DNA from 3 places in the Shewanella psychropiezotolerans genome. Region 2 is predicted to be linked to each of the others. Evidence: predicted binding sites of a transcription regulator. Region 2 holds the regulator's gene; each other region holds the start of a gene.
What was found. The regulator LexA, encoded in region 2, represses DNA repair genes until DNA is damaged. The targets are predictions, from matches to a motif close to TACTGTATNNNNATACAGTA.

Region 1 (8,029 bases), 3.1 Mb from region 2:
CCAAAGTTTAAAAGAGCAAATCTATGAACTAGGCTTAAACCAACTTTACATAAACTCAATATTCCGGAACAGAATTGGCTGAAAATCACATCAGAGTTTACTCGGTTGTTTAAAGGCCCTGTAGGAACTTTACAGGAGCTAAGTCGTTACTGTGAGCATTTAAAGAAAACGTAGGCATGGGGCGGCTAATTGTCATAAATGGCTAGACAGCGCCTAATATATATCCGTTAAGGTTCCTTAGTGAAAGAGTGTAAACCCAGCTGAATTTCCGTTCGGTATTTTGCGTTTTCCTGATTTGACTATTTCATCTAATTTGAACTCTTCTCGACAATTCTTAATGAGTTATGCATTAAAGAGGTCTATTTATCATGCCTGATAATTGATGATATAGATAAGTCGTGGCACACTGGGTTTTACGGTAGTTTCACATGTTTCTAGTGGTTGTTTTTTATTGAAATAATTTTGGATGTCTTTATTAGGAGGGGTTATGTATATTGTCGCGAACCGTATTCCGGTGGCTGTGGATTGGCAAGATGAATTTGAGAATCGATTTCGTCAACGTGTGGGACAAATCGACCAGCAAGCTGGTTTCGTCTCCATGCAGATCTTAAAACCTGTGAGTGAAGGGGCGCCTTATGTCGTTTTCACAACCTGGCAAGATGAAGCGGCTTTTGAGGCGTGGATCCACAGTGAAGATTTTAAGTTATCTCATCAAAATCCCTTACCCAAGGAAGCCTTTACCGGCAGACCTATGATTGAAAAGCATCAGGTGGTGATATCGACTAGGGGGTGAGTTCTAAATGACGTCATTTATCTATTAGGTTAATGCGTCTAACAAGAGGTCCTAGGGAAGAGAGATATTCTGCCAGTGAATTACGCTGTTTAGTGCGGAGATTCTCTCACCTCTTTGCAAATACATTTAAACCCTGTCAATTAGGAACAAACTAGATAATTTTCGCCAGCTGGTGGTGATGTCTTAGCTCTATATATTATTTGTCAGTAGATTAGCAATTGATCTTGGGGATATCTCGCCAGCTGGTGGTGTATTGAGGCGTGAGATATTCTCGTTTCATGTGCCACTTGGTCGTGAACCCTTGTGCAGCCATAAATATAGAGTCGGAGCCGTATCTGTGATTGAGTGCATCATAGACCTTCATTAATGCCGGTTTTTTCGGTGATGCAAACAGATCCAACTGGTTATGTGACTCACTGATAAGGTCGATTAGGCCTACTCCTACCTTGTAATAACGCACACCATCTCTAAATTGTTGCTTGGCTATCTGAGTCACTATTTGGGTTATTTCACCTGTGTCATTGGTGGGATAAGCAAATCTGTGAGTGAGTTTAAAGCCTATAGGCTGCTCATCGAAAGGGGAATTGGAGGCGAAAATAAGCAGTACCGAGCACAATGAGCCTTGCTCTCTTGCCTTGCTGGTGGCGATACCGACATGTTTGCTGAGGGCTTGCTGTAGCGAGTTTGAGTCTGTGATCCGCTCTCCCATGCTACGAGTCGAAAATATCTGTTGTTTATCGGCTCTGGCTTGATCCCAATCCTTACACGGCTCACCGTTAAGCTCCCGCACCGTACGTTCCATCTCGATACTGAACTGTTTTCTGGCCAGCCCAGGTGCCATCAGAGATAGCGCATAGGCCGACTTTATTCCCATTAAATCCAGCTTCTTAGATAAACGCCGGCCTATGCCCCAGACATGGCATGGCTTTATCTGCGAGAGAATTGCCTTGCGTTGGCCTGAGTTATCTATGACACAGACTCCGTTGTAGTCTACAAGCTTCTTAGCTGCATGATTGGCTATCTTAGCTAAGGTTAAGGTTTCTCCCATGCCAACGGACACAGGTAAGCGAGTTTCCTTCCATACTGTGCGCCGCAAGGCCTCGCCATGTTTCACTAGGCAAGGTATGGCTGGATAACAGTGTTTAAACGACAGGAATGATTCATCTATGCTGTAGACATGCTGATCTGGTGCAAAACGACCAATCACCTCCATCATACTGGCGGATAGTGAGCCATAGAGCTCGTAGTTCGAGCTTAAGGCGATAATACCTAAGCGATCACACTGTGCCTTAATTTTGAAGTAAGGCTCAAATTTTGGGACCCCGGCATCGACGGCCTGACGGTTAGCGGCGACGATACAGCCGTCGTTGTTAGATAGCACCACAATAGGGCGGCCACGCCACTCGGGACGAAATACCTGCTCGGCACTACAGTAAAATGAATTAGCATCGACGAGGGCGAACATCATATCTCCTCTGTGTGAGTTGATTCTGCTGGCCCATTAACTCTGGTATAAGTTCTGGTACAAGTTATTGTATTAGTTTCAGTACTCGTTCTGGTGCTATAACTCACTCTGTAACGACACTGGCATCAATAACTTTCATCGGTTAAAAGTCGGCTCGACGGCTGCGTCATTCATCAGCAGAGGACTCGGCCGATGGCAGCGAATTGAACGTACTACGATACCTTCGACACTGAATTGGTCGTACTCATGTATGACCACTGGCTGATGTTCATCATTAGCAGAGAGTAACATTCTTCTTTTTGTGTCAATAATTTTGCAGACAAAACTGCCATTGTAATTTGCCACTATCACGTCCTGATCTTGTACCTTGACGTGTCTGTCGACGATGAGAATATCACCATCGAATATACCGACATTTTGCATCGAGCATCCGCTTGCTTGGCCGATGAAAGTGGCACTGGGGTGCTGGATAAGTAATTCATCTAAGCTTAAAGGAAGCTGTTTATAGTCTGTGGCTGGACTCTCGAAGCCGGTTATTCCCGCACTGGCTGAGATTGGGATCATTTTTATCATGGTCGCTTTACCCTGTACTGTATATTTATACAGTTGTAAGTCTAGCAGTAATCCAGGCACTGGCAATCTTTTTCGGGATGATGGTGGCAGAACGTTAAAGTAGGATTGTCGTTTAATCTGGCTCGTGGGGAGAAACGGCTGATTTTAAGCACTTTTTGTTAATAGGGTTAGATTGGATCTGCCTGTGAACCTCGTATATTTGGTGGATAACGCTTGAGTGTCGACAGAGGCATCTTAGCCCGCATTCGGATTAAGATGTGCTGAAAGGAGACTGCAACTGGGTTTGGCGTGTTTTATGTATCAGTATTTTAATGAGCTTAGTATCCGTTTTATTGACGGTGATAAAGCACAATCTACTGTGTACTAAGTCTTGACAAGCCGACTGAAAGCCCTTCAATATGCAGATCATTGTGATCAAGATCAGTTTACTGTTATCTACATAATACAGGTAACTCGAACTCTCTTCTGGAGGTAAGCTTATGACGTTTGGCCAGTACAAGGCGATAAATATATTGGTAGTAGACGACCACTCGTTAATTTTTGATGGATTATGTAGCTGCTTAGCCCCATATTCCGAGTTGAATTTGGTGGGATTTGTTGAAGATGGCTTGGCTGTGTATGAGCAATGTTTAAAGTTAACACCCGATCTGGTGTTTATGGATCTTAAATTACCGGGCATGAGTGGTTTCGATGTTATCCGTCAATTACGTCAACGTTGGCCGGAAATGATGATAATAGTGCTGACGGCCACCGTTGAAGAGAAGAGTGCCCGTGAAGCATTGGATGTCGGAGCCAATGGTTATGTACTTAAAAACAGTCCGAAAAGTACCTTATTAGCGGCAATTAAATCTGTCAGTAAAGGCAAGACTTTTATCGATTCGAGTCTGGACGAGCAACAAGTTGAAGCCCTGATTGGTGCCGTCGATGGTGATATCCCTATGTTGACTCCGAGGGAACAACAAGTGCTCAAGTTGATCTGCGAGGGGCGTCGCAACCGGGATATCGCGGAGGATTTAGTCATAGGTTTGAAAACGGTTGAAACCCATCGAATGAATTTAATGCGCAAACTCAACGCACACAATGTGGCCGAATTGATGCGTTGGGCTCAGAGGTTGGGCTCTTAATTCTGCTTTTGTGATTGTACGGCTGATACTAACCCAGTATCAGCGTGCAATCATCTTATGTGTTTGTCTCGCAATTTAATGCCTGAATGAGCGCTTCTAGGGGCGCAAACTCCTCCAAACTTAAACAGGCTTCGGCTTCAAGGGCGACCTCTAAGTCGGCAGCTGCTTCAGAAATATCTTTTATTCCCGCTAGGCCCGCGCTGCCTTTAATCGTATGCAGTACATCGCTGAGGGGTTTCCATTCGTCTTGATTAATATGCAGTTTGGCTTGTTCGCCCATATCCGTTAAATGAGCGGCCAGTCGCTGATTAAGATCCGTGTGGGAGACATCGATCATCGGCGTGTCGATATCGGTATTGATGATCAGGGGCATATCGCGATCCAGTTGCAGATCTGCCGCCTCTTCAAGTGCCATATTTAACTGCTTCAATGACACAGGCTTAGTCAAATAGCTGTTCATTCCAGCGGCTCGAATGGTGTCATGCTCCATAGGGTTAGCATTTGCCGTGAGAGCAAAAATAGGGCATTCGGTGTCCAGAATATCTTCACTTTCACGCCATTTTCGTGTGGTTTGATACCCATCGAGTCCCGGCATGCGGATATCCATCAATACCAGATCGAAGATATGGCGCATTCCTTTTTGCAATGCCGCCTCACCGCTGCTGACACTGAACACTTGTTGGCCCAACTCGAGTAACATCTTGCCGATAATATCCCGGTTAGTATCTACATCATCCACCAGCAGAATTTTTAGCTTCCAGGGGAGCAGGGCCAGCGTATGGCTGCTTTGTTTGCGAGGCAAGTCGTGACGTATCTCGTGTAGACGTTGCCATAGGCGGGCGGGCAGGTGAGTAAGCTCAGGGTTATCTAGCTCCTCATTATCACCCTCTATAGGTTTAGCTCCCCATAATGCTAATTGTTTATGCAGGGCAAGTGGTGCTGTGATGGTATCGTCTGGCAAGACTAAGGGGGCTGTGGCTTGAGACAGGGGCAGGTCTAACACAAAGGTGCTGCCCTTGCCTAAGGTGCTAAACATGGTTAGCTGACCTTGCATTTTCTTGGCGAGTTTAGCCGATATGGGCAAGCCAAGGCCTGTGCCCGGTTGGTGGTGACAGCTTTGAGCAAAGGGTTCGAATATGCGTTGCTGATCTTGAATGTTTATGCCATCCCCCGTGTCTTCAATGCTGAAATAGAGATGATTTTCAACAACTTCTATACGCAATAAAATATAACCTTCTTCCGTGAATTTGGCCGAATTCCCCAGTAAGTTGACTAAGATCTGCCTCACTCTTAAAGGGTCCAGTAGTGCTTTTTCCGGCACATTGGCGTTAACGATGCATTCGAGTGAAATAGGCTTGTTCACAATTCTGCTCTGTATGGTGATCATGGCGTTGTCGGCCAGTGTCAACACGGGATAGAGCTGATAATTTAACTCAATTTGATCGGCTTCTATGCGAGAAAAGTCGAGCAAGTTGTTGATAATGGCTAATAGGGAATTCGCACAGTTATAGGCTGTGTCTCTGAGATCCATCTGCTTAGTGGTGAGCTCGGTATTACGCAGCAGCTCCAATGAGCCGGTTATGCCATTGAGTGGGGTGCGGATTTCGTGACTGATGTTGGTTAAATGCTCAGTCTTACGTTTATTGGCCTTTTCCGCTTCCAGGGTGGCAATGGCCAGCTCATGGGTTCTTGTTTCGACCTTCTTTTCGAGTACATCATAATTTTCTTTGACCGTATCCAATAAGTGATTATAGGCCTTGGCTATCTGACCTAATTCATCTTTTCTGTCTACGGGGAGGCGCCGCTCTAAGGTCGGTTGGCTGTCACTGTTAATTATGCTGACAAAATGACCAATAGGTTTGGCAAAATTGATGCGTAGCACATTGAGCAGGACGAAAGACATAAAGGCCAGAGAAAGGAGTGACCAGGGAAGTTCCGCGAAGAAGGGGGTTAAGGCCATATCTTTCAGAAAATCATTTGATATCAATGTGATTTGCTGCCATCCAGGGCCATGAATGTGATTTTTAATCACATAGTATTCACCTAAGGGATGTAGAACTCGCTTCTCATTATCTGGGTGGCTGCTGTTAAACTGGTGTTTTAAGGTGTTGATGGTCTCAGGTGACAAGGCCAACATAGATTTAGAGAATAGTTCACCTTCCGGTGTCATGAAAAAACTGACATCCCCAGGCCCTAATGAATTATTGAGATCCATCACTGAGACCAGGTTTATCCCAAAACCTACCTGGGGAGCGTCAGGGTTAGCCGGATCACTGGAATAACTGAATATGAGGTGATAATCACCGGATCTTTTATCAAGAATGGGCGCTCCCCAACGATAACCATCGAGGGATTTTTTACTCGTCAGTTGTTTTATCTCTTCGAGCCTTATCTGAAAATATTCTTCGTCTGCATTGGAGTCCGCATAAATAGAGATCCCTTTATGAGGCTTATAGATGAAGCTATCTAAATATCTGTGTTGGCCCGCATTACCAAAAGTCTGGGCAATCCACATGCTTAAGGTGTCATTTTCTTTATTAGGGTTTTCTGCCAGAGGAAAATAATGAGCGACTATTCCTTGGGCATTGATCTCATTCATGGATGAGAATTGATGTAACTGCTTATCGAGTTGACGAGCATCATAGCGTGCATCGGAAAATAGGGTGTTACTTACCTGAGATCTTAAGTCACTTAGCTCACCGTAGGCGATTTGAGCTCGGTGGAGGGTTCGGGAAAAGGTGTTGCTGTAAGCTTGGTATTCAATCATGAGCCAGAGACTGACGAGGACGGCGGTAAATGATACTGTGAGTTTGGTGACCAGTGAGGCTTTCCATTTAATCTTCATCATCTTCTTCCATCTGTTGCCAGCGGCAATCATAAGTTATTGTTAGAAAGTACCGTAAAAACAGAGTACTTGCATCGAATATTTGTTATTTCCCACACTAGGCATAGTTGACTCTGTATAGGGTTACTGATATCAGCTTGAGTCAAGTTTGCGAGATTGGCTATCAGGTGAACGACTGAGAGAGTCATTGATGATATGTATATTGACGTTTTGATTGGGCATGATGCCGACAACGCCCTGCTCATTGGCTATGGCGGCTATGGTTCCTGCAACATGGATGCCATGGGCATTATTATGTCCGGGGTCATCTTCCTCTACATAATCCACATCAGCGCGCAAACTCAGCGCCTGCACGCTTTCTTCATTCAGTTTGGCGGTGTAACCATTACTGCGGCCTATGCGTATTATCTCTTTTGCTGAGACACTGTTTAAGGCTCGATGTTGAGAGAAAACCTCATTGATGCGTGGCTTGTAAGCCAATATGTTGGCTGTAGATCTTGTTTCCGTCGAGCTGCCGGCATTTCTAAATTTTACGATGTAACGTTTAGGCAGAGGTGAGTGTGGCTTAGCATCCGAGTCGAAGGAGTGTTTATCTTGCATCACGTCGGGAGAGGCATGAATATTGGCGGAGATCAGCATAGATAATGCCGACAGGCTTATCGCCATTTTTATTGTGCTTGTTGTCATAGTTATCTTCTATTTGTGTTAGCGCATGTGGTTTTAAGCCAAGCTTTAAAAACCCTGTGACCCGTCATACTAGTTTTCTTCTGCCGTTTTCATATCAGGTGAACTACTGAGTTGTGCCTGCCATCTCCTCAAACCTATTTGTCCCGAGTGCTAGTTAAGGTGTTCACCTGATGGGCGCGAAATCCCTTCGATCACATACTGAATCCATGGAGGAGAGCAAAGTGGCTACTCAGATGATAGATAGATTAGTTAACAGTGGATTTCTCACCTCGACATTATCCCAAGAGGGAAATGCCTGGTTATTGGCCGAGAGAAAAGCCTATGTCGTGGAGCAAGAGACGTCTGCTTCTGTTGCCATAGTGCTCAATGTGTCAATTGAGATGGAACTTGACTGGATAAACCAAGCGAGCCTAGCGCTTGCGGCCTGTGAAGAAGCCCGGGATTGTGGCTTACAGTTTAGAGATAATGCCTGGTTGTTATGGCGTTATTACGATGAAAATCAAGATGATGAATTAGTTTACCAAGGGGTTGTGCTACAGCTG
Region 2 (8,029 bases):
CGGCCATATAACGAATTGAGACGGCATTAGAAAATTGAACGAAATTATGTCGACCCAGGAAGAGGATCATCAGGCATTTTCGCAGCCAGGTAGGATTTTGACGCTCAAATACCGCCGCCTTCATGGTATCGTCTTCTTTACCTGGAGTACGCCCCCAGTAAAGGCTAACCGGCACTAGCTGTATATCCAGTTCAGGCTTCTGCCTATGTACCTTGAGCAGATCCATAAAGCTATTTAAGAAAAACTCGTTACTTTCTCTTTGGCCAAATAGCGGCTTGGCACCTTCCAGACACACCACCCTCGGCGTGTGCTCACCATCGACAACCAACTCATCATAAGGGCTTGGAAGCCCATACTTATTAGTGATTTCACTTAAGGAAGCGATGTCGCTGAGAGATTCAGTCTTCATCACATAAACCATAGGCTTATCTGGATCTAAGTTGAGATCGGCGAAGGGGTCATGGGGTACAACTATTGTTTGTACCAGCTTTTTCTGAATCCAACGTAAGGATTTATACCAAAGAGAGTCTTTTTTTGACATTTTTCTTATACAATGTGAGTCTTCTTAATAACGGCATAGAATACCAGATAAAAGAGAGATCTCCCTAATAGTAGTCAGCAAAATCCCCCGCATGCCTGATTCGACACTCAAAGCACTTGAGATTGAATATAATTTTCAAAAAAATTAATATTAGATAGCTTTACGGGTGTTCACATTTATAAGGCAACATAAGTTAATAATATTAGGTATAGGTACAATTCATCTCGATAGCCTAGAACATAAAATAAGCCAGTTTAGAGAGATAACCACCAGCACAAAAGATATATAATTCAAGGAGGCCATGCCCACCACCTATTTTTAACGTTATATAAGCACCGAGTAGTCACACCAAAATAATAAATATAAACCATGGGCTTGCGATTGAGAGTTTTTTTGCATACTCACTAATCTTGGTTAATCCTTGCACTGACTAAAATACTGTATATACTAACAGTAACTGTATAGAAAGACAGGATTCATCATGAGACCTTTGACACCAAGACAAGCCGAGATTCTAGAACTCATTAAGCGTAATATTTCCGATACAGGAATGCCTCCGACTCGAGCCGAAATAGCTAAGCGACTAGGTTTCAAGAGCGCCAACGCTGCCGAAGAACATCTTAAGGCACTGGCTAAGAAAGGTCGCATAGAGATCATTCCCGGTACGTCCCGCGGCATCCGACTCACACAAGCTGCGGAGCCAGAAGATTTAGGCTTGCCATTGATCGGCCAGGTTGCCGCAGGCGAACCCATCCTTGCCCAGGAACATATAGAACAACATTATCAGGTCGACCCAAGCATGTTTCGTCCCTGTGCCGACTTTCTACTTAGGGTGCGCGGCGACAGCATGAAAGATATCGGCATTCTCGAGGGTGATCTGCTCGCAGTGCATAAGATTTCACAAGCCAAGAATGGCCAAATTGTCGTGGCTAGAGTGGAAGAGGATGTCACAGTAAAACGCTTCGAGAAAAAGGGCAGCATGGTTTATCTCCATGCTGAAAATGAAGACTATGCACCGATAGTGGTCGATCTCACCAGTCAGAGCCTGAGCATTGAGGGGCTGGCAGTCGGTGTGATCCGTAACGGCAACTGGCAATAGATGAAATCGCACATTGGCGAAGGAGCTTGGTAATGAAAAATTTAATCGGAAATAGCCCTAGACACCCAGGTTTATGGACGAATCCCCTTGACCAAGCGTCCATCACCCAAGAGTGTGGAAGTATCACTACAGTAAGTACCCACACTCAGGGCCGGGTGGAACTGAAAAAGGTGAGTAATCGGCTCGCCACATTGAGCCATCAGGGGCAATGGATCGTATTGATCAGTCCTCCCAACATAGGTTACAAGCAGATGTTAGCCGAAGCCGGTGTTAGGATGGACCGAGTATTGTTGGTTCATGCTAAAGACGAAATCGAAACCTTATGGGCCATGGAAAAAGCACTCATAAGTGGTACATCCAGTGCCGTCATCTGCTGGACTCAGGTCCTAGATTCCCGTGACAACCGACGACTCAGACTCGTAGAAAAGAGCGCTCGCGCCCTTGGCATTGTCATCGAAGATGCGAATAGTCACTTACATGCTAAAGCCCATGAACAAACAGATGCTCACTTCAATCAAGCCTGTTTATTTGGATCTCTGCACTAATCTCCAGTCAATGTAGCCAATAGAAAAATGATTATTTAAGTCCCGCAAGGGACTTTTTTGTATTTGATTTTTATTCGAAATTTTTAAAAAATTCATTAAAAGTGATCTTGATCAATAATTCAACACCAAGTAAGTTAGGGATATAACAACGATAATTTGTTATATCCAAACGATTTAGTAGTCGGCGTAGTAAAGCCCTGCCATCTGTGTAAGGCCAGATATTTACCTCGCTGAAGTCGGTACTGATATATTCAGCCGTAGGTGCGAGCGTGGTTAACTCTGGTAGTAAGTGACTGCCAAACTAAAATAACAAGTGAACCGCCACTGCACTTTGAAGTCATCGTTGCTTTTTTGGGAACTGAAGAGTTTGCATAGAGCAGAGACTTACTGTGTGACTCTTCTTTGTCTTAATTTTTGACAGAGGAGAAGTCTAGTGAAGCGAGTGTTGTATATTTTTCTGGCGTTGCTATTTACGCCATACGTTTTGGCATCAGAAATGCCCCTTAATATGACCAAGGGTGTCACGGATATCAGTGGACAGGTATACAACCTGCACATGATCATCCTGTATATCTGTTGCGCCATCGGTGTTGTGGTTTTCGGAGTAATGATCTATTCCATGATCAATCACCGAAAGTCTAAGGGTGCCGTAGCAGCCAATTTCCACGAAAGTACTAAGGTCGAGATAGCCTGGACCATTACACCTTTCATCATACTCATTATTATGGCAATTCCAGCGACTAAAACCTTAATCGCCATGGAAGATTCTAGTGATGCCGACATCACCATCAAGATCACAGGCTCTCAATGGAAATGGCATTACAGCTATTTCGATCAAGATATAGAATTCTATAGCTTACTCTCAACCCCGAGAGCACAAATAGAAGGAACCGAGGAGAAGGGAGAGAACTATCTCCTCGAGGTCGATAAGCCCTTAGTGCTGCCCATCAATAAAAAAGTTCGCTTCCTGATGACATCTGAAGATGTGATCCATTCCTGGTGGGTTCCCGCATTCGCCGTCAAGAAAGATGCTAACCCGGGTTTCATCAATGAAGCATGGACTCGTATCGATATCCCAGGTACCTATCGCGGCCAGTGTGCCGAGCTCTGTGGTAAAGATCATGGCTTCATGCCAATCGTGGTTGAAGCCCTGAGCCAAGCCGACTTCGACATCTGGGTAGCCGAACAAAAAAATCAGGCCAGCACTGCCGCAGCTGAGGCTGAGGCTTCCTTGAGTAAATCCCTCTCCATGAATGAGCTTATGGCCCAAGGTGAACAAGTATACATGTCCCGATGTGCAGCATGTCATCAGCCTAACGGCATGGGTCTACCCGGTGTATTCCCTCCAATGAAAGGCAGCCCAATCACCACAGGACCATTAACTGATCACTTAGAGATGGTTATCAATGGGAAGGCGGGCACTGCGATGCAGGCTTTTGGAAAGCAATTAACCGCGCAAGAAATTGCCGCTGTAATTACTTATGAACGTAACGCATGGGACAACAACACAGGCGATACGGTTCAGGCAGCTGATGTCAGTCAGCATGGCCAATAGGGAGTAAATATGAATACTTTAACCCGCGAAGCGGAACCTAATATGGAAATGGTCCAGGTTGAAGAAGCCAGCGACCACCATGATGAACATCAAGAACTGTACCCTTCGGGCATTAAACGTTGGCTGTTCACCACCAATCACAAAGACATAGGCACACTTTACCTCTGGTTCAGTTTTATCATGTTCCTCACCGGTGGCGCTATGGCTATGGTGATACGTGCAGAGCTATTTCAACCAGGGCTGCAGCTGATAGAGCCTAATTTCTTCAATCAGATGACCACAGTCCATGGACTTATCATGGTATTTGGTGCCGTCATGCCAGCCTTCACTGGCCTGGCAAACTGGTTGATACCTATGATGATAGGCGCGCCGGACATGGCGCTGCCAAGGATGAACAACTGGAGTTTTTGGATCTTACCCTTTGCCTTCGCCATCCTGCTGAGCTCTCTATTTATGGAAGGGGGCGGACCTAACTTTGGCTGGACCTTCTACGCACCACTGTCGACCACTTACAGTCCTGACAGCACGGCACTTTTTGTCTTCTCTATCCATATCATGGGAATCAGCTCCATCATGGGGGCGATTAATGTGGTCGTGACCATAGTGAATATGCGCGCCCCGGGTATGACCTGGATGAAGTTGCCACTTTTTGTCTGGACCTGGTTGATCACCGCCTTCCTCTTGATTGCCGTGATGCCAGTACTCGCTGGCACTGTGACCATGGTGCTAACGGACAAGTACTTCGGCACCAGCTTCTTCGATGCCGCAGGTGGTGGCGATCCTGTGATGTTCCAGCATATCTTCTGGTTCTTCGGCCATCCCGAAGTTTACATCATGATCTTACCCTCCTTCGGTATCATCTCGGCCATAGTGCCTACCTTCAGCCGTAAGAGGCTGTTTGGCTACTCCTCAATGGTTTACGCCACTTCGAGCATAGCAATACTCTCATTCCTTGTCTGGGCACACCACATGTTCACCACAGGTATGCCGGTATTCGCCGAGCTTTTCTTCATGTATTGCACCATGTTGATTGCGGTCCCCACCGGGGTGAAAGTGTTTAACTGGGTGGCGACCATGTGGCGAGGTTCTCTCACCTTCGAGACGCCCATGCTGTTCGCAGTCGCCTTCATCATACTCTTCACCATAGGGGGTTTCTCGGGCCTGATGCTGGCCATCACCCCGGCAGACTTCCAATACCATGATACTTATTTCGTGGTGGCACATTTCCACTATGTGCTGGTAACGGGTGCCATCTTCTCCATCATGGCCGCCGCTTATTACTGGCTGCCGAAGTGGACAGGTCACATGTATGACGAGAGGTTAGGCAAGATACATTTTTGGTGTTCAGTAATATCGGTCAATGTGCTCTTCTTCCCTATGCATTTCTTAGGCTTAGCGGGCATGCCAAGACGTATCCCCGATTATGCGGTGCAATTTGCCGATGTTAACCAGATAGTCTCCATAGGCGGCTTCGCCTTCGGACTGTCTCAGTTTATCTTCCTCGCGCTGGTCATCAAGTGTATACGCGGTGGCGAGAAGGCAGCGGCAAAACCTTGGGAAGGCGCTGAAGGCTTAGAGTGGACACTGCCTAGCCCGGCACCCTATCACTCATTCACTACACCACCCGAGATAAAGTAGATATGAGCAATAACCAGGGCAAGTCTAATCGAAGACTCATCGGCATGCTGATTGCTGGTGCCGTGGGCATGTTCGGCTTCGGCTTCGCCTTGGTGCCCTTATACGATGTGCTTTGCGAACAATTGGGCATCAATGGCAAAACCCAGAACAGTGCCAGCACTTACAAGCCGATCACAATCGATGAGAGTCGCACCATTACCATAGAATTTATGGCGCAGATCCAGAGTGATATGCCTTGGGAATTTAAGCCCGAGGTCAAACGTATGCAGGTGCATCCCGGAGAGCTGATTCGCACTAACTTCAATGCGAAAAATCTGTCTCTAAAGGATACCATTGGCCAGGCCATCCCCTCGGTCTCACCTGGGCAGGGAGCCGCTTACTTCAATAAAACCGAGTGTTTCTGCTTCAACCAGCAGAGACTAACGGCCAAAGAAAGCGCCGAACTGCCACTTATTTTCTTCGTGGATCCGGATCTTCCCGATTCCATAACCACATTAACTCTCTCTTATACCCTCTACAACATCACCGACCGTGGTTATGTCGGCTCAGTTGAGCAAGGAGCAGCAAGATGACAACTAAGCACGAACCCTATTACGTTCCCGCACAGAGTGCATGGCCCATCATAGGGGCAGTAGGATTATTCCTCATCGCATTTGGCGCCGGAAGTTATGTACAACAACTCAAATCCGATGGCGGCAGTGGCGGAATAATCTTACTCACTGGCATAGCCGTTATTATATTTATGATCTTTGGCTGGTTTAGAACCGTTATCGCCGAATCGATGAGCGGCCTATATTCCAAGCAGATGGACAGATCTTTTCGCCAAGGAATGAGCTGGTTTATCTTCTCCGAGGTGATGTTCTTCGGTGCATTTTTTGGTGCCTTACTTTACGCCAGAATGATTGCTGTGCCTTGGTTGGGTGGCGATTCCAATAACGCCATGACCAATGAGGTGCTCTGGCCTGGATTTGAAGCCGTTTGGCCATTATTAACCACACCCGATGGCACAAAAACTGAGGCAATGCCTTGGACTGGCTTGCCGCTGTATAACACCATCATCCTACTCACATCATCTGTGACTCTGCATATGGCTCACGTGAGTCTGGAGAAAGGTAAACGCTCGGCAATCACAGTCTGGCTGGGTATCACCATCTTGCTGGGCATGAGTTTCCTGACGTTACAAGTCGAAGAGTATATTCACGCCTATCAGGAGATGGGCTTAACCTTGGCCTCTGGCGTTTACGGTAATACCTTCTTCCTCTTGACCGGTTTCCACGGCATGCACGTCACCCTAGGAACGGTATTCCTTATAGTGTTGTTTTTGCGAGTCTTGAAGGGTCACTTTACCCCGGATAAGCATTTCGCCTTCCAGGCGGGCAGCTGGTATTGGCACTTTGTTGACGTAGTTTGGTTGTGTCTGTTTATCTTCGTCTACGTCCTCTAATAGAGCCGCTGCGCTTCTCTATGTATGTCACTACGTGAAGTTCAGTATAAAAAATTTCATCGAGTAAGTAGGAGCCATCACCATGGCTCCTTCACATTGTTCCTAGATTAATAAGGTCTTGGGTTCTGGGTGATAACACCTGTGCCTAGTGCCACTAGGATAAATAAGACCACCAGCACAGAGAAGATAACCCTACGCCCCAGGAAATGACTCACAGGCGTCTCACTCTCACCTTTAACCAAGATAAACAGGGCTCGGGCCAGATTAAACATAATGAATAGCAGTAGTAGTACTAAGACGATTTTAAAGATAATTAATAGATTCATCGGTTCTCCTCGCATTGAGTCATGGAGCGCTAGGGACTTGTTCGCTATAGCTACTCTGGAGCTGTTTATCCATTTGGTCAAGTTAGGTTTTTTGCAACTTAGGTGTCTTCTGAAAACACGGGAGAAAATATAATGACTAGCCTCTCTCGACACAGCAGTCAGTATTTATGGGCGACTAGAACAGCAGTGGCTATGTGCTCGATAACTATGTTTCTCATCTTAGTGAAACTAGGGTTTTGGCAACTCGATCGCGCCGAGATGAAGGAGCGCTGGCAAGCTGAATTGACCCATCGCCAATTATCTGCGCCACTGACATATGCACAGTTGGTTTCATTCCCCCCGCAGAGCAAGTCACAGGTTACCGTCTCTCGGTCTTGGCATCTCCTGCATCGAGTCAAATATTCCTATTGGATAACCAGGTCTTTAGAGGAAGGGTTGGCTATTTAGCACTACAGCCCATGCAAATAACCCCCGATGGACCTTGGATGCTAGTAGAACTCGGCTTCATTGCTGCTGGTTTAGATAGACGAATACTGCCCGGTGTTGATGTCATCGAGGAAGAGGTCAGCTTGAATGGTCGCTTGTATCAGAAACAAGCGAACCCTATGAGCTCGGCATTAATGCCTGAATCAGGCTGGCCCAAGCGTATCCAAAACCTTAACCTTGCTGAGATTAGCGAACTACTAGGTCAACCTTTAGCTCCTGCCGTGTTGCAGCCGGATCATCTCGATGGAATTAACTTACCCCATCCCTGGACACCGATACCGCTTTCTTCACAGAAACATAGAGGCTATGCCTTACAGTGGTTTTCCATGGCACTGGCTTTTGCCCTGCTTATTTTATATTTCATCTATAGCAGAAGAGTTAAAACTCCAAAAAAA
Region 3 (8,029 bases), 2.5 Mb from region 2:
GGAAAACGCATCATCTAAATCGAATCTGTGATAGTGAGAACGAGTGAAAAGGCCAGTCACGCGCTTGCTCGCAACTTTGTGTTGCGGCTCCTGCGTTAAGGCGGGTAACTCGCTGAATGGAATTGTAGGGGTTAACGCCCACGCCGAGAATCCGACAAAAATACTGGCGATTGAGACAGCCAGGGAAATTTTTCGCATCAACAAGTTACTCCTTTACTAAAATTAAAGCATGATGTGCTCAACACTAACTTTTATGGTTAGGCCAGAGTCCAATTGGACTTGAACATCATTTCTCTTAATATCAACGATAACACCAGAAACTGGCGACTTACCTAGTTTGACACTAACACGCTGATTTTGTTTCAGCTCATTTAACACTGCTGGCGTCAAATTAACAACAGGCGCAGGCTCTTTCGCTGGCTTTTTAGCCACTGGCTTGACTCGTTTAGGCGCGGGTTTCTTGGCTTGCTTAGCAGCTTGCCCTTCCTTCCTTGCCGCCGCCGCTTTCGCTACGCGTTTCGCCTTTGCTTTTTCCTGACTCTCTTTAAGCGTCGATTGCGCGTGTTCGACATGCTCTTGCTCTAACTCACCACACTCTTTTCCTTCGAGGTCGATTCGCTGAACACCTGCTTTTACGCCCTTCAGATAACGCCAACTACTAGTATAGCGTCTCAAAGCAATTCTCAATTGAGTTTTACTGACTTTAGAATCATCAGCTAACCTTTCAGCCAACTCCTGAAACAATCCAATTTTTAAAGGTTTAGTTTCGCCTTCGGCAATAAAGCACAAAGGAAATGTTTCATATAAATACGCAAGAATTGCGTTGGTGTCGGTCAACTTGTCTGTTGATTCCATTATTTCTTCCACAGTTTAAAAGGGGCACTGCCTAGACAGAAAGTAGGCTATACAGTGTCGTTTATATTTGTCTTTCGCGGGCTCAATCAGATAATCCTCAACAGAATTATCGAGACGCAGCTCAAACACGGCAGACATACTCTAGCAATTACAATTAACAAACGCCAAGCATTCATTCCCAAATGAGGGATATCCTCGACGTCCTTAGTATTCGAACCGCCTATTATAAACCCCAGTTTGACGATTGCGAACACGAATTATGAAAAATTGGTTATAGTTTAGCCAAATAACGCATTTTCGAAGCTTGAGACTAAGTTTTCTAGCCCAATTTGATCGTTCTCATCGAATCGAGCTAGCTTAGGGCTGTCTATATCCAAAACGGCGATGAGTCGGTTATCCCTAAGAACGGGGATGACTATTTCAGAATTACTCGCCGCGTCGCAAGCAATATGCCCTGAAAATTGATGAACATCTGCCACTCTAAGTGTTTTTTTCTCTGATGCCGCCGAGCCACAGACTCCCCTGCCCAGAGGTATACGCGTACAGGCAACCCGGCCCTGAAATGGGCCTAACACTAGCTGCTCATCTTTTAGCAGATAGAACCCCACCCAATTTAGATCTTCGAGTGAGTCATTGAGTAAGGCGGAAAAGTTGGCCATCGCTGCCACTAAGTCATCTTCCCCCTGAAGAAGGGCTTGTGCTTGACGGTTCAGCGTTTGATAAAATTCAGTTTTCATACAAACTTCCTAACACTTTATTTTTTTGTATCGACATTTTTAGCGTCGGCTTTCTTAGTCTTTTTTTTAATTTCTGTCGTCTCTGTTTTCTGAGGTACCACGCCTTTAAGCAAACTGAGCAATAAGTCCTTGTGTTGAGCAAGATAAAAACTCAGTTTTTCACAGGTGACTTCATCTATCTCTAATTCTGACTCAGCTAAGAAGGGGGTTAGGTTATCGGCGATATCAAGCATCTTATCGTAGGCATCAGCCTCCTTCTTAGATGTGAATGTCATTTTCTCAACCCCCTCTCTGACCACTACAAATTTAGTTACAACCGCCATAACGTCCCTCTCACTGTTTATATATACAGTTGTAGGGTCTCATAAAAATAACTTCTTATGCAAGTATTCTGGAAAATCTGATATTATCTGTCTGATTATAGAGTGATATCTATCAGGTTTTTCCAACTAAGCATGACTCAATGACAAGCAGTTCAGACGAATTAACACATTTCGTCGAGCCAAGTATTAACAAGAAAAGGGATGTGTAAGAAAGGGTGAAATTACTTACGGAACATGAGTGTGCAGATACCAGTGTGACCCTGTGTCGTTCTTGTGATCTTGTGATAAGGAAGCGAGCCTTGCCTTCGTCTGTTCGTGCCTTATGCCCTCGATGTCATACTCCCATCTATGATGCACCATATTGTTCCTTAAACGGCATGTTAGCCCTGTGCCTCACCGCGATTATTTTTTTCATCCCGGCAAACTTACTCCCCGTTCTCGAGTTACATTTTCTTGGCAGCATCAGGACCACAACCATATCCGAAGGTGCCATGGCTGTAGCAAACCAAGGTTATTGGGTCGTCGCCATTGCCGTTCTCACCTCGGCGGTCATCGCACCTGGTTTACTGCTTTTATCTGTGCTGTCGCAAATTTTAATTATCAAGTATCGACTGCAGGTGCCTTTTTTTCGAGATATATTGAAGCGCCTGCTTAAATATCATGGTCTACTCTCACAACTCACCATGTTAGAAATTTATATGATCAGTATTTTCGTTTCCGTCTTTCAACTCACGGACTATACCGATATCTATCTGGGAATGGGCACCTTCTGTTTTGCCATGTTATTTCTGGTAACCCTATTTTTACAGCGTGAATATCATCTCGAACATATGTGGAGTGTATTAGATGACTAGCCCCTCTGAGCAGCCACAGAGAAACCAAGGGAAAGATTTAGGCCTGACGCTCTGTCCTTCATGCCAACAGTTGATGTCCCACAAGGCAACCCATTGTTCAAGGTGTGGCTCAACACTCGCATTTCGTGATTATTCCAGCCTGCAAAAAAGTTGGGCCTTGCTGATAACCGCCGCCATTTTATTGATCCCGGCAAATATTTATCCGATCACTATCTTTACCAGTCAGGGACAGACACGTCACGATACTATTTTTACCGGTATCACCCACCTTATCGATCTGAATATTCTGCCGATTGCAGTCATATTATTTACCGCCAGTATCTTAGTTCCTATTTTAAAAATCTGTGGCTTGACTATCTATCTGCTAGCCATCAGTTTCCGTCTGCCCATCTCCAAGAAGAGGTTGATGGTCGGCTTTCATGTTATTGAATGGATAGGTCGATGGTCAATGCTTGACCTGTTTGTCATATCTATTACCGCTGCGGTGGTCAATATGGGGCAATTGCTCGATGCAAAGCCCGGACCTGCCGCTACCGCATTTGCTTTAGTGATTTTACTGACACAAATTGCCGCTAAAGTACTTGATACTCGTTTACTCTGGGATCGATTGGAATCGCAAGATGACACAAATAGAAACACCGAAAGTAGTTAAGAAGAAGCTTTTTTCGCCTATCTGGCTTCTCCCCCTTGTGGCTATTGCCCTAGGGTCCTGGTTAGGCATAAAAAGCATAAGAGAAGCCGGTATTGAAGTGCGTATCCACTTCCCCAGCGCGACTGGGATTGATGTCGGTAAGACCTTAGTACGCTATCAAGGGCTGACGGTGGGTAAAGTCGTCGATATTGGCATCGATGACGAGCTACAAGGCGTTAATGTCGATCTAAAGATGGATTACCGAGCGGATCCATTTTTGAATGAGCAAACCAAATTTTGGCTAGTCACACCTAAAGCCTCGATCACAGGGGTAGAAGGTTTAGATGCGCTTTTCTCAGGGAATTATATCGCCATTCAACCTGGTGGAGGTCAGTCTCAATCCTTTTTCGAAGCCGAAACGGATGCCCCAGCCATGCTGCCGGGAAGCGATGGTTTAGTCATTGAATTAACAGCCGATACCTTAGGGTCTTTGGATGTAGGCTCACAAATATTCTATCGACAGATCCCCGTCGGAGAAATCATCAGCTATCATCTCGAAGGCTCGAGGCAAATTTTACTGAGCGCATTTATCAAGAAGCAATACACTCATTTGGTAAAGACGGACTCTCAATTCTGGAACGTGTCCGGACTCCATATCACCGCCTCGCTCTCTGGCATAGAGATCAGATCCGAAAGCCTGTCGTCTATTCTTGCCGGAGGCCTTAGTTTTAGCTCTTCCGATGACTCTCAAAGAGCCGAAAATGGACACAGTTACCGAGTCTATGACAGCCAAGCATTAGCCCAAGGTGGCATCGAATTTGCTCTGACAGCCACTGAATCGGATGCTGTATCTACCGGCACGGCCATCGTTTTCAGAGGCATCAATATAGGTCGTATCACAGATACACATCTAACCGATACAGGTGTGGAATTCACCGCCAAAATTGATAAAGAATATGCCCAGTTGCTCTCAGGTACGTCTCACTTCTGGCTTGAGGGTGCCGATATATCCTTGTCTGGTATCAAGCATGCGGGGCGCTTGATCACAGGTAGTGTCATTAACTTTTCACCAGGAAGCGGAGAGCCTAAACAGCAATACCCTTTATTGGAGATAGCACCGGATCAAGACGCACAATCTAAATTACTGTTAAATTTAACCGCCGAGAATAACCCGGGAGTCGGGATAGGGGCCGAAGTTCGTTATAAGCAATTGGCCATTGGCAAGGTCAATTCCGTCAGCCTTAATCAGGCATTAACTGGCGTAGAATACCAGATTGAGATCTGGCCTGAGTTTACTGATTTAGTTAATACCGATAGCTATTTCATCCCCGAATCGGCCCTGTCAATCGAGGCATCCCTCGATGGTATATCAGTGAAAACCCGTGACCTATCGACCTTGACAAAAGGCGCTATCAGCCTGATTCAGGGGGCCAGTAAAACCGTGGCAAAAAATCATGCACAACTGGCTTTGTTTCTCTCAACAGATGCGGCTGATGATTATTTTGACAAGCTAAATCAGTTTACATTATCCCTGATGAGTACCGATGGAGCAGATCTGTCATCGGGATCGCCTGTCTACTATCAAAAAATGCAGATAGGCCAGGTCGACGAGGTTAACTGGAGCTCGGCTAATGAAAACTTCAACATTAACATCAGCATTCGAAACCAATTCAAGCCATTAGTCAAAACCAATAGCGTTTTTTGGCGAAACAGTGCCGTCACAGTCAATGCCGGTCTCTCTGGCATAGAAATCGATGTAGCGCCTATACAGGGAGCATTAAAAGGCAGCATCACACTCGGATTGCTCGACGATGAGGATATAGGCTCTCAAACTCACCTGTATGAATCTAAATCCCTGGCACTGGCTCAGGCAAAACCCATCAAGCTCACCTTCCCCGCCGATGTCAAGTTAGCGGCCAAGGCCCCTATACGTTACTTAGGCCACAAGGTGGGCGCTGTCGAACGTGTCACCTTGAATAAAGACCTGATAAGCGTCAGCGTTGATGCCTATCTATATGGGGATTATGCCCAACATTTTACTCAAGAAGACGCCGAGTATTTCCTCGTCGACGCTCAAATTTCTCTCGCCGGTATTAAAGCGCCTGAAACCTTAATAACCGGCCCCTATATCGGCGTCAAACCTGGGGTAAGCACTCAAATCCGTACTCAGTTTATCGGTGAAGTGACCCCAGTTATACAGGCCAAAAAAGACTGGTTACAATTCACTCTCGAAGACACTAATCTGGGCTCAATTAAAGCCGGAACCCCTATTGTTTTTAGGGGCATAAGCATTGGTGCTATCGATGCTTATCAGTTAGCCGATACGGGTAACTCGGTACAGATGTTCGCCCATATCGATGGGGAATATCGTCACCTGGTCAACCAAACTAGTCAATTCTGGGATCTGTCTGGTGTAAAAATCGATGTAGGTCTCTTTTCAGGAGCTAAGATTGAGACAGGTTCATTAGAGAGCATACTAGCGGGTGGCGTAGGTGTAGTCACCGAGCAGCAAACCATGACGAGTAACATGCTGACATCAGACGCGAGTTTCACCTTACATAAAAAACTCGAAGCTAAATGGTTAACATGGGCACCAGTCCAACTCAGCCAACAATAACCTCACAAATTAAGCATGACCAGGAGGAAAATATCCCCCTTCTGGCTGCTCTTTATTCGGCTCATTAACTATGCTCTCATTTACCAACTAAAGTGCTTATACTTACTTAAATCGGTATTAGTCTGGGAAGCTTAGATTGGTATTAGTCTTGGGAGATTTATGTCTAGAGAAATAATAAAAATAGCGGCAAAAAATTTAAAAAAAGCCGTTCCTTTGATGTTGAAGCACCAAATTCCCACCACGCCAACCAATTACGCGCTCTGGTATACCTATGTCTCAGAGCAAAGCCCAGAATTAAATAAACGACTCGACACGGTTATTGAGCAGCATCATACCTGCCCGCCCGTGAATGCAGAGATGCTATATCGTGAGTACGTGTCAGATCCCATCGAAGTCGATGTCCTCGACATGCGACAGAACCTTGAGGCTATGGCGACAGAACTATCTCACTCTCTCAAGGATACTAACTTAGACGCCACTCAATTTCAGCGCCGTATCGACAGTAATTTCGAGAAGTTAAACCGGATAGAAGAGGAAGGCGTCAGTTTAGAGAAGGTACTCGGTATCGTCAGAAGCTTAGTCAAAGAGTCCGACGACATACGTTCGAGCACACAATATTTCACTGGCCAACTCAGTAAAGCCCAACAAGAGATAGATGCATTAAAGCAGCAACTCGCAAAATCTGAACAAATCATGCTGTACGATGCACTAACGGGTATCTTCAATCGCCGCGCATTCGATAACGATCTAAGAGGCTCCCTGAGTCAATCACCTGACGGCTTATGCCTCATCCTGGTGGATATTGACCATTTCAAGGCATTTAATGACAATTATGGTCATCAATTAGGCGACCAAGTCCTTAAAGCGGTCGCTAAGCGATTGCAGGAAGCCTGCAGAGATGGTGCAAAAATATATCGATATGGTGGAGAGGAGTTTGCCGTCATCATACCTAGAAGCCAACTTAGCTCCTCTCGTCATCTGGCCGAAGCCATGCGCAGGGGGCTGGAAAAAGTCTCCCTTAAAGATAGAAGAAAAGACGTTAGAATCAATAAGATCACTGCATCATTTGGCGTCGCACAGTGGGATAAAAACCTCGAGGGCGCTGAGCTTATAGAGAGAGCGGACAAACTTCTCTATGAGGCCAAACGTCTGGGGCGAAACAGGGTCATGCCCATTCCCAGCTAGAACATTCGTCGCTACACAGGCAGCGCCCTCACTATGAGTCTATACGGGCTGCCTGTTTGTAGGGCATTAAATGGATAACAAGTGATCAGGGTCAGCTGGTCATGATAACTTGGCATCAACGCACGAGTGTCAGATTCGTGCACAATTTGAGTCGAGGATACCCGGTACAGACTCGTCTGCTTATCTGCGTCTTGAAATTTTAGCACCCGTCCTGCTTTAATCCCGTTAAGCACAGAAAAGTGCGTATCATTATGACCCGCTATGATCCTGTTCCCCCCTTGGGTCTGCAAGCCTCCGCCCTGAACCATAGTTGGCCCGAAGGCTAGATTTCTGCCCGATGCACCGGACAGCACATAAAAAGTTCTGTCTTCACTGTCTACATTATCTGCCGTCATCAAGGTCAGTTTAGCCACAGGGTAAGTATCAGCCCAGCTCCATGGTTTATGGGGTCGCTTATCCTCTAAGGTTTGTCGCCATGCTTGCTCAATGAGATATTGTGCGAAGTACGCCTTAGCCTGCATATATGAGCCTCCTCCCAAGAATAACAGTCCGGTCAATATCACAGTGCAGCAAAGCCCGGTTCGCCAGCCCTGTAAACGACTCATGTCTCCAGGCCTTTTGCTGACACATGTCCGTCACCGCCAGTCTTAATTGACACTGTTTGTCGCCTTTTCTGAGCAGCTAAACTACGGAGCATACTCAACCCAGCTCCCTTATCAAGGCTAAAGCTTGCCAGATAGGCTAAACCTAGACCCAACAAGATCATGCCCATCATGATAAGCAAGCGACTCTCCCCCCCAGTCTGAGGCAAATAGCCCACTGGGGGT

Region 1: a site for LexA is predicted at 2,847-2,866, ahead of FM037_RS14720 (LexA family protein). Genes of this name have one in related genera too.
Region 3: a site for LexA is predicted at 1,927-1,946, ahead of FM037_RS12145 (YebG family protein). Genes of this name have one in related genera too.

What each region holds. Positions count from the first base shown of each region.
Region 1 is NZ_CP041614.1:3,321,538-3,329,566, reverse strand. It holds partial or broken gene FM037_RS29530 (transposase) at 46-217, shown strand; gene FM037_RS14730 (antibiotic biosynthesis monooxygenase family protein) at 488-793, shown strand; gene FM037_RS14725 (Y-family DNA polymerase) at 1,005-2,258, opposite strand; gene FM037_RS14720 (LexA family protein) at 2,394-2,828, opposite strand; gene FM037_RS14715 (two component system response regulator) at 3,311-3,955, shown strand; gene FM037_RS14710 (two component system sensor kinase) at 4,011-6,803, opposite strand; gene FM037_RS14705 (protease inhibitor I9 family protein) at 6,933-7,487, opposite strand; gene FM037_RS14700 (hypothetical protein) at 7,709-8,029, shown strand, end outside.
Region 2 is NZ_CP041614.1:228,921-236,949, reverse strand. It holds gene plsB (glycerol-3-phosphate 1-O-acyltransferase PlsB) at 1-541, opposite strand, end outside; gene lexA (transcriptional repressor LexA) at 1,023-1,640, shown strand; gene FM037_RS01060 (cell division inhibitor SulA) at 1,673-2,185, shown strand; partial or broken gene coxB (cytochrome c oxidase subunit II) at 2,619-3,731, shown strand; gene ctaD (cytochrome c oxidase subunit I) at 3,789-5,378, shown strand; gene FM037_RS01045 (cytochrome c oxidase assembly protein) at 5,381-5,950, shown strand; gene FM037_RS01040 (cytochrome c oxidase subunit 3) at 5,947-6,822, shown strand; gene FM037_RS01035 (DUF2909 domain-containing protein) at 6,930-7,148, opposite strand; gene FM037_RS29885 (SURF1 family cytochrome oxidase biogenesis protein) at 7,281-7,595, shown strand; gene FM037_RS01030 (SURF1 family protein) at 7,523-8,029, shown strand, end outside.
Region 3 is NZ_CP041614.1:2,724,787-2,732,815, reverse strand. It holds partial or broken gene prc (carboxy terminal-processing peptidase) at 1-198, opposite strand, end outside; gene proQ (RNA chaperone ProQ) at 223-855, opposite strand; gene FM037_RS12150 (GAF domain-containing protein) at 1,134-1,592, opposite strand; gene FM037_RS12145 (YebG family protein) at 1,610-1,915, opposite strand; gene FM037_RS12140 (paraquat-inducible protein A) at 2,131-2,769, shown strand; gene FM037_RS12135 (paraquat-inducible protein A) at 2,762-3,421, shown strand; gene FM037_RS12130 (MlaD family protein) at 3,390-6,017, shown strand; gene FM037_RS12125 (GGDEF domain-containing protein) at 6,177-7,202, shown strand; gene FM037_RS12120 (class GN sortase) at 7,214-7,807, opposite strand; gene FM037_RS12115 (marine proteobacterial sortase target protein) at 7,804-8,029, opposite strand, start outside.